Regions from separate parts of the Anaerobacillus sp. 63XJN7_5_ISO-PGPR-S23-430 genome, predicted to be linked through region 4. Evidence: riboswitches for the same ligand, from Rfam matches in the RefSeq annotation. Region 4 holds a riboswitch; each other region holds the start of a gene.
The links. A riboswitch is a leader RNA that binds a small molecule or an ion and turns the genes downstream of it on or off. The one in region 4 is predicted to bind cyclic di-GMP.
Positions count from the first base shown of each region.

Region 1: it holds a riboswitch for cyclic di-GMP, as region 4 does, so the genes downstream of both, AC0VYJ_RS20540 (anti-repressor SinI family protein) here and AC0VYJ_RS02395 (amidase) in region 4, are expected to answer to the same signal.
Region 2: it holds a riboswitch for cyclic di-GMP, as region 4 does, so the genes downstream of both, AC0VYJ_RS06130 (HD-GYP domain-containing protein) here and AC0VYJ_RS02395 (amidase) in region 4, are expected to answer to the same signal.
Region 3: it holds a riboswitch for cyclic di-GMP, as region 4 does, so the genes downstream of both, AC0VYJ_RS11205 (anti-repressor SinI family protein) here and AC0VYJ_RS02395 (amidase) in region 4, are expected to answer to the same signal.

Region 1 is NZ_CM149686.1:3,999,377-4,001,575, forward strand. It holds gene AC0VYJ_RS20530 (GntR family transcriptional regulator) at 1-291, opposite strand, end outside; gene AC0VYJ_RS20535 (hypothetical protein) at 445-738, opposite strand; cyclic di-GMP riboswitch class I at 952-1,052, shown strand; gene AC0VYJ_RS20540 (anti-repressor SinI family protein) at 1,075-1,194, shown strand; gene AC0VYJ_RS20545 (helix-turn-helix domain-containing protein) at 1,308-1,643, shown strand; gene AC0VYJ_RS20550 (DUF5658 family protein) at 1,834-1,971, opposite strand; gene AC0VYJ_RS20555 (hypothetical protein) at 2,000-2,199, opposite strand, start outside.
Region 2 is NZ_CM149686.1:1,125,200-1,127,398, forward strand. It holds gene AC0VYJ_RS06120 (aldo/keto reductase) at 1-40, opposite strand, end outside; gene sda (sporulation histidine kinase inhibitor Sda) at 248-415, opposite strand; gene AC0VYJ_RS06130 (HD-GYP domain-containing protein) at 474-1,115, opposite strand; cyclic di-GMP riboswitch class II at 1,127-1,210, opposite strand; gene AC0VYJ_RS06135 (FAD-dependent oxidoreductase) at 1,346-2,199, shown strand, end outside.
Region 3 is NZ_CM149686.1:2,083,949-2,086,147, reverse strand. It holds gene AC0VYJ_RS11210 (glycine--tRNA ligase) at 1-622, opposite strand, end outside; gene AC0VYJ_RS11205 (anti-repressor SinI family protein) at 1,004-1,141, opposite strand; cyclic di-GMP riboswitch class I at 1,167-1,255, opposite strand; gene AC0VYJ_RS11200 (hypothetical protein) at 1,481-1,711, shown strand; gene AC0VYJ_RS11195 (thioredoxin family protein) at 1,744-2,058, opposite strand; gene egtD (L-histidine N(alpha)-methyltransferase) at 2,136-2,199, opposite strand, start outside.
Region 4 is NZ_CM149686.1:451,068-453,266, reverse strand. It holds gene ytzI (YtzI protein) at 17-196, shown strand; gene AC0VYJ_RS02400 (YwbE family protein) at 174-368, shown strand; gene AC0VYJ_RS02395 (amidase) at 424-1,326, opposite strand; cyclic di-GMP riboswitch class I at 1,369-1,455, opposite strand; gene AC0VYJ_RS02390 (HelD family protein) at 1,620-2,199, opposite strand, start outside.

The DNA.
Region 1 (2,199 bases), 750 kb from region 4:
ATTCGTTTCAATTTCTGCTCTCATTGAAAATATATGGTACATTTCCACCTTATCAATTTCAGTAACGAAAGCTCCTTTATACTTAACCGTGCGAATAAGCCCTTCTTCTTCTAATCCTCTTAAGGCCTCTCGAACAGGAACCTGGCTTATTCCAAACTTCTTTGCTACTTCTGTTTCCACTATTCGATCTCCAGGCTTTAGATTGTTTAAAATAATATCATCTCTTAAATTTTTTTTAACTTTATCCTTTAAGGAGACTAACGATTGTTTACTTGGTTTTCGTTCTTCCATTTTTCCCAACCCTTTTCAAATAGTATTAAAAGCTTTTACATTGTAACGAGTAAAAAATGTTTATAAATGATGTTTCAAATTATATATAATACCATTATATATAATTTGAAACATCATTATAAGAGAATTAAAAAAAGAGACCCGTTAAGGTCCCTATTGCTGGTTTTCAGTTTCATCATTCGGTTGCTTTTCAGTGTCGTCCATGTCCCCTTCATCCATGTTACCATCTTCATCTTTATCGCCTTCTTCTGAACCATCCTTATTCATTGTATCATCGTCTTCCTGATCAATCGTTCCATCGTCTTCGTTAACATTCTCTTCATCTTCTGGTGTATCTTCTTGCATTTCGGGATCTTCTACCGGTCCTTCTTCTTCATTTGCATTCGAACAAGCCGCAATACTCAGGGAAAGAAACATCGTCATCAGTAACAACATCCACTTTTTCATAGAAAAACCTCCATCGTTGTAATAGTCCTATTTTGACCATCTCAAGTGGATGTATGTATTTTCCTAACACCAAATTTAAAAAAAGCTATTTATTTACAAAAAAAGTCATATATTTTTGATATTTTTTACAAATTACAACACATTTCGTAGGTTTAATGGCCTATTATAATAGTAGGATTTTCATAAATATATGATGGATCGTACAAAGTATCCTCCAGAAAAGGGCAACCATTTTTGAAAAAAAGTGGGCGCAAAGTAAACAGATCTAAGGAAGCTTGTTGATAGAAGGCTTCTATGATGGCTGAACTACCTGGAAAGAGTTTAAGGAGGAGTTACATGGGCGTACATACGGAAGAAAATCTGGACGAGGAATGGATTAAATTAATGAAAGAAGCGAAGGAATTGGGCATCAAAATTTCTGAAATCAAAGCGTTTCTCAAAAATGAGGGAATGTAACCTGAACGAAAGCGGCGGAACGGACGCCGCTTTCGTTCTATTTACGGAACAATAACATACTGGTATAATTACATACAATCAAAGAATTTTGTCGAAGCATCGGAGGGATACACGTGATAGGTGAAGAAGTAAAGAAGTATCGTTTACGCAAAGGGTTATCTCTTTCAGAATTAGCGGAACGTGCGAATGTGGCCAAGTCATATCTGAGTTCAATTGAACGAAATATACAATCAAATCCCTCTATCCAATTCCTAGATAAAATATCTAATGTTCTTGATGTTTCGGTAGAGGTACTACTTCAGGGAGATGATCCTATTCATCAGAGTGAGTTAGACTCGGAATGGAAAAAGATCGTTAAAGAAGCAATGGAGTCTGGTATAAGTAAGGACCAGTTCAGGGAGTTTCTGGAGTTTAATAAGTGGCGTGCCAAACAGGGATCTGATCAATAAATTGTTTTTTTAAGAGCCGACATCTTCCAGTAGGCTCTTATCTATTTAGTTAACAGGATATATACCTAATAGCCGTGGATACACAATATGAAAGAATATAATGTTGAAGCCACGATTAATAAAATCCGTATTAAACCGGATTTAAAGTGATGAAATTTTAAAAGTAAGGCGATCAAAAAAAGAGACAAACCTATTTATACATTAGGATAACAAGTGGATCCATTTGAAATAGCATTCGCATTAATGGATTCACTTCTCCGATCCATCCATTTTGAACTCCACAATATGTGATAAATCCATCAAGAGCGTTAATCCATGCTAAATAAATAACAAAAAACTGCTCCTACGTTTTCCCTTTATTCATAATGAGACGATATATTTTGGTTTTGTATAATCTCCCTAAGTTCATCGTACATTTTCTGTTCATCTCGGATTATTCCTTTGATGTCTTGTTCTTTATTTTCAAGTCCGTGGATTTTCTCTAGAATAAAAGATAAATCGCACTTCCCTTTATATTCGTCATTGATGTAGAGTTTGGCGATCTGTTTATCAACCG
Region 2 (2,199 bases), 670 kb from region 4:
GTCCATCATTCAACGTTAGTTCTGGGATTGATTCCTTCAACAAAGATCATTCCTTTCAATAATAATTAACTTTTTTATCTCACTTTAAATCTACCACTTCCTAAAAAATGCAAACATATGTAAGCGTATTAACAGTAAATTTATTTGTGAAGGGAGATGAAATCAATTAGAATTCATCAAAAAAAGCTTATTGGCCAGTTGTGACCAGATAAGCTTTTTTTATATAGCGTCATGAGAGGCTGTCTCATCAAGTGAAATTGGCGATTTGTTCGTAACACTCCGTACGTGTTTGGGGAGGATTGATGCCTCTTCGGATGATTTCGCTCGTTAACATTTCAATAAAAGCTTCATCTAATTGAAGAGTATACGCATCACAAAATGCAATTAGTAAATCCTTAGTTGATAAGAGTCGCAATCTATTCGCCCTCCCTATTGTATTTGGTTTTGTTTAAACGGTTATTGAATAGCGCTGCTTAATTTTGACGTTTGGTATAATCAAAATAATGAAGCAGAACCTTTTTCCCTTTTAGCCGTTTTTCCAAATAAGAGATAAACAAGGAGGTAGTGGATGGCTCATAGAAGTTATTCCGATGAACGTTAATTTCATGAATGGCTGATTGGTCAGAACGTTTTGGACGATAAGCTCGATCAGACGTCATCGCAATGAAGCTATCGATGACTCGAAGAATCGAAACAAATCGAGGAATTTGCTCATATTGTAATTGATAAGGATAGCCAGTACCATCGCTATTCTCATGATGATTTAGTATAAGAGACGGCTCAATATCAATCTCTGGAAAATCATTAAGTAGCTCTATTCCAAACTCTGGATGCCGCTCGACATACTCTTTCTCATAAAGGGTTAGTGGGCTCTTTTTTTGAAGAATTTCTGTTGGGACAAGTAGTTTACCGATGTCATGTAGCAAAACAGACTCAAGAAAGCGCCGTTTCAACAGTGATCGGAAATTGTAATGCAAACAGAAATCAATAAAGTAGCTCGTAGTTTGTACTGAATGGAGAAAGCTATGAGGGTCGTGACGTCTTAGGAGTTCCATCATTCGCAGTGTGTGTGATGAAAATAAATTAGCGTGCCCGTACAATGTACACTTTTCCATGTTCATTCTCCTTTTTAAGGAGCCGGTTGCACTACTTGCTCCCTATCACTCAAGTGCCCAGGCTAGAATGATAGTTCATCGCATTCTCTTTTTTTGTGGTTCTCTTACTGAGGTATCTTGACATAAGGATATACTTATATAATAAATACCATAAAAAGGTGAATTTGTTAACTGTTTTCTTTGATTTTTCAGTTTTTTTATTTGGAACGCCAATGAAAGGAGATTGGGAAATGAATTCTGACGTACTAATTGTTGGCGCAGGTCCTACGGGTCTTGTATTAGCACTCCACCTAGCGAAATATGGAGTTTCATTTCGGATCATCGAGAAAAATGAGGGACCCGGAGAAGCATCGCGTGCGCTAATTGTACACGCTAGAACCCTAGAATTTTATAACCAAATGGGCTTCGCAGAAGAAGTCATCCACCGGGGGATTAAAGTGAAGTCTATCCAATTTCGAGAAGGAATGAAAGCAAAAGCCAACATCAATTTTCACGATCTTGGAAAAGGATTAAGTCCTTTCCCATTTGCCCTAAGCTATCCGCAAGATGACCACGAGCAGCTGCTAATTAACAAATTAGCCGACGAAGGCGTTGAGGTAGAATGGAAGACAGAGTTGGTTTCATTTATGGATGAAGGGGACCATGTTCAAGCTGTTATTAAAAAAGATAATAAGGAAGAGCGGAGTGAGTTTTCATATATATGCGGGTGTGATGGGGCACACAGTACCGTTCGAAGAGAACTTGCTTTTGATTTTCCAGGTGGAACGTATGAGGAACGTTTTTTTGTGGCGGATGTTAAAGCGAACACTGGCCAGTTATCTGAAAGTAGTTTAAATGTGTATTTAGATTCTGACACCTTTTACCTGTTCATGCCAGTTAGAAGCACGGGAATGGAGCGGATTATTGGAATAGTTCCTCACAATTTAACCGATCAAAGCTCAGTTGCGTTCAAGGATTTCCAGTCGCTGATCGAGCAGAGAACAGGCTTAACGATTCAGCATGTGAACTGGTTCCAAACGTACAAAGTCCATCATCGCGTTAGCAGTCACTTTAGAAAAGGACGTGCCTTTATTGCCGGAGATGC
Region 3 (2,199 bases), 1.6 Mb from region 4:
TAATTTCATTTCGGAAGCTTTTTCCAACTTGCGCAATACCAAAAGGCACTTTCTTACGCATAGAGCGTTGAACATTTTTAAAGTTTACAAAGATTCCCTGCGCCGTTTCTGGGCGAAGGTAAATTTCACTCGTGCTCGATTTAGTTACACCTTGATGGGTTTTAAACATAAGATCAAATTGACGAATTTCTGTGAAATCTTCACTGCCACACTCAGGGCAAGTAATATGATTTTCTTTCATCAAACGCTCCATTTCTTCAAATGAAAGGCCGTCTGCAATCATGTCCTCTTCATCAGTAGAAAGAGCGTCCTCAATTAATTTATCTGCACGATGACGTGTTTTACAGCTTTTGCAATCAATTAAAGGATCATTGAAATTACCTAAATGACCTGAAGCTTCCCACGTTTTTGGATTCATTAGAATGGCGGCATCTAGACCACTGTTATAAGGTGATTCTTGAACAAACTTCTTCCACCATGCATCTTTAATATTTTTCTTAAGTTCTACACCAAGTGGTCCATAATCCCACGTATTTGCTAGTCCACCGTAAATATCAGAACCAGGGAAAATAAATCCTCTGTGCTTTGATACTGAAACGATCTGATCCATTGAAATTGTCATGTCATTCTCTCCTTTTTTCTCAATCAATATAAAAAGCTCCCAATCCATGGACAAAAAATGTCCAGGGACGAGAGCTTATGCACCCGCGGTTCCACCCTAGTTGATGCAAATAAGGCATCCACTTTGAGAAACGTAACTCCAGACTGCCGTTTCATCAGACCTCGTTCGGGCTTCCACCGTCCCCGAATCGCTAAAGTCAAGGTTATTCTGACTACTATTTATCCTTCATAGTTAGTATGGTTTATGTATGCAATTGATATGACATATGATACAAAAAATATTGCCCTAAAGTCAAGGATTATTCATTTCACACCGTATTTGCTTTCATCAAAGCTTATCACAAAAAAACGACCTTAAAGGTCGTCATTCATTTATGTATATTCATAGATGTCGGTTTTTGTCTTGTCTTAAGAATGCCTGTACCTCTTCTTTCTTCAATCCAAGTTCCCTGGCAGCCCTCATGAGAATAACCCATTCTTGATCAAGTACCTTCTTAGGCTTAGGTTTCGCCATGGTCATTCTTTTCTCCTCCTTCTTGGGTTTTCCAGGAGGACCAGCCGTCATCGTTGGAGAACCAACATTAGACCTGTGTCTTTGCGTCCCACCCTTTAGGATGGTTTGCCCTTGTCTGGAGAATTCAGAAATGACACATTCCGACCTTAAACTTACAAAACACACAACTTTTTAGTGAATAAATGCGATTATCGAGAAGTTTGACGTTATATGCTACTAATATACCAGTTATCTGATGAAAATTCAAAATATTTTTAAATTTTCATTTCTATTTCTAACATCCTAGGATTTCACTCATATCCTAACTGTATTCCCTGAATATATTTTTCACAAAGGAAGAGTGATATGCAGAGAAATCATATTAGTACCGCCTGGAGCGGCAAACATGTTGTACTACTTCGTTGTGAACCCACCTCTAGTACCGTAAAAACCATGTATAAAAGTCTTCATGCCCCAACAGAACCATTACATCCCCATTGTAGTGAGACACTTTCTACTTACCTTAGCATTGGATATACAGTTGCATTTGTTCATTCATTAATCGACGGCTCCATTGAATATGTTCTAACAAAATAAAAGAAGGTTGCCTTCGCAACCTTCTCTTTTGTTTAGAATTGACTTAAATATTCTTTCACCTGATCTGGATTTTTGGTATTCGCACTATGCAAGTGACCAATCTTTTTGCCGTCTTTATAGACAAGAAGGCTCGGGATACCCATAACATCATTTTCCTCTGTAATTTCAGGGAATTGTTCAATATCGATTTGAGCCCATTGTTTTTCATGATGAGCATTCATTATATCATCAATAAAAAAGTCAAGGCGCTTGCAATCCGGGCACCAGTTAGCTTCATATTTTAGAATGGATACGTCATTATTGTTAATGAATGACTGATAAGAATCAGCTGTTTCAATCTTCTTCATGATTATCTCTCCTTCACCTATATCTTCATTAACAATTATATCGAAATAATCATTGAATGTCTGTAAGAAAGATTACGTTATTTCACACTAAGATAGTGCAAACTGAAAAGCTGTTCTTGATCAGTCCATGTTTTCATTGAT
Region 4 (2,199 bases):
GGAAAGGAGTTCGGGAATGGTTATTACGATAACAGTCATCGTCGTTGTCATTATGACGATTTTCATTGCCGCTGCTTTTGGAATGGCTGTATCAAAAGGATACAGTGTCAAACATACTGTCGATCCGTTGCCTGAGGAGCAGCATAACGAAACGACAGAGAAAGAGGTTACTGATGAACGGACAGAACAGAAGTAATATAGAACCAGGGAAAACTGTAGATATCGTCTTGAAACAAGATCAGCGTTCAGGGAAAACGACAAGAGGTGTTGTAAAAGATATCCTGACTAAATCCCCCACCCATCCGCATGGTATCAAAGTACGTCTAGAAGATGGACAGGTTGGTCGCGTCAAATCGATTTTATCGTAAGCTGAATTCATAAAAATAACCCCCGGCTGATTTTCAGTCCGGGGGTTCATCTTTATTATTGTTTTAACGCCATCCAACTATCAAGGTAATGTATGGAAAAACCTTGTACTGAAGAGGAATGCTCATATGCAGTCTTTACTTTGAGAAGTTCCTTTATCATGACTGCTTCTCCCTCTTCAAAGAATGAAATGTAGGAAGCTTCTGACGTTTGCCCTGTCTCTACACCAACGGAGATTTTCTTGCCATATTTTTCAGCTAAAGCTATCTCATTGCTAATAAGAGCAACAATTCCATTTGCACCATCAGCACGATCACGGTAAGCCATTAATGTAGTCACATCCGCCGTTTGAATAATCCACTCAGCTAAATTGCCCGATCCATACCGATTGTTGTAAGATTGTTCGTCAAACCAAAAAGGAGTGTCGACACCAAACGATAATCCAAGACTCATCGCACGAGTTTTTCCATCTGATAAACGGTCTTGATAGAAAGCAATCGTTTTTTGATAACTATTCGTCCAGCCAGAATGAAGATAAGGTTCTATATCAAGATGAACACCACTAAACTTTTGATTCTCTGTCGCATTAGCTTGATAGGAATCCAACCAGTTAAATAAGTTCGCCTGATATGTAGCACCATTTCTTGTAGCCCAATTTGGTGCCCCATCTAGAGCATGTACACGAATACCTTTGGATGTCGCATTTCCAATAAATGATTCATAAGAAGATGCCATTACTGAACGATTTATTTGCAAGTAAGCATCGGTTACTTGTTTCTCCTCCATAAACTGAAGGAACTCATTTGATTTCGTTTCAATGTCCCTTGTGTTCCAAATCCATGTAGCAAGAGAAGTGTCCATTTCTATCGCCTCAGCTTTCCCCTCAGGCAAAACCATTATCTGCACAAAAAAGCCCAGTATAAAAAAGAGAATTCCAACAGCAACCGATACATTCTTCACATGTACGCTCTCCTTTTTTTCAACCCAGAGCTCAAAAAGGAGCCTGGCGGTTTGGCAACCATTCGCATTCATGCGGGCAGGCCCATAACTTTGCGTCCCTGCTTTTCAACAGGTTTGCCTTTTTCAGTTTTATATTCCAACTACTTTTATTATCGGCAATAAATAATAAAGAGTTTAGCTTTTTTTGTAGATTGTGTGAAGTAAATGCTCAATGGTGCTAATACTTGAATGTACTAACAATCGCTCATTTCATGGTATGAAATAACAAAGGTAACCTTTAAACAAACGTTTGATTAAACTGGTAGCAATTGTGAAGGAGTATCAATATAAAAGAGTTTTAATTCATGCAATGCTCTTGTACATCCTACATATAGTAATTTCGCATCTGTTGCATGTGGACTATAATTATCTTCGTTAGCATTTGCCAATATAACTCCATCGAATTCTAATCCTTTAGTAAGATAGATTGGCACAATTGATAGTCCCCCTTCATAAGATCGATCATCCGCAGTAATGAGATGCAACTTCTCATCATACCTACTAAGATTGTCATACAAATCATGACATTCCTCTTCGCTCCTACCAACAATCGCTACTGTATTCATACCTCTCTCTTTCATTTCTTTAGCTGATTTTAACAAGCTACTAACATGCCTCTTCTTATCTATTTTGCTTATTTCGACTTTCTTTCCACTTCGAAAAACAGGCACAGCCGGTTGAACCGGTATATCCGCATGAGCTATCACTTCATTCGCAAATTCAATAATTTCTAAAGTCGATCGATAACTTTGTTCAAGTTCCATATAAAGGTCTTTACCGTTGAAAAGCACTCTAAATTCTTCCCAGCTATGAATGCCCTTATATGAATGAATG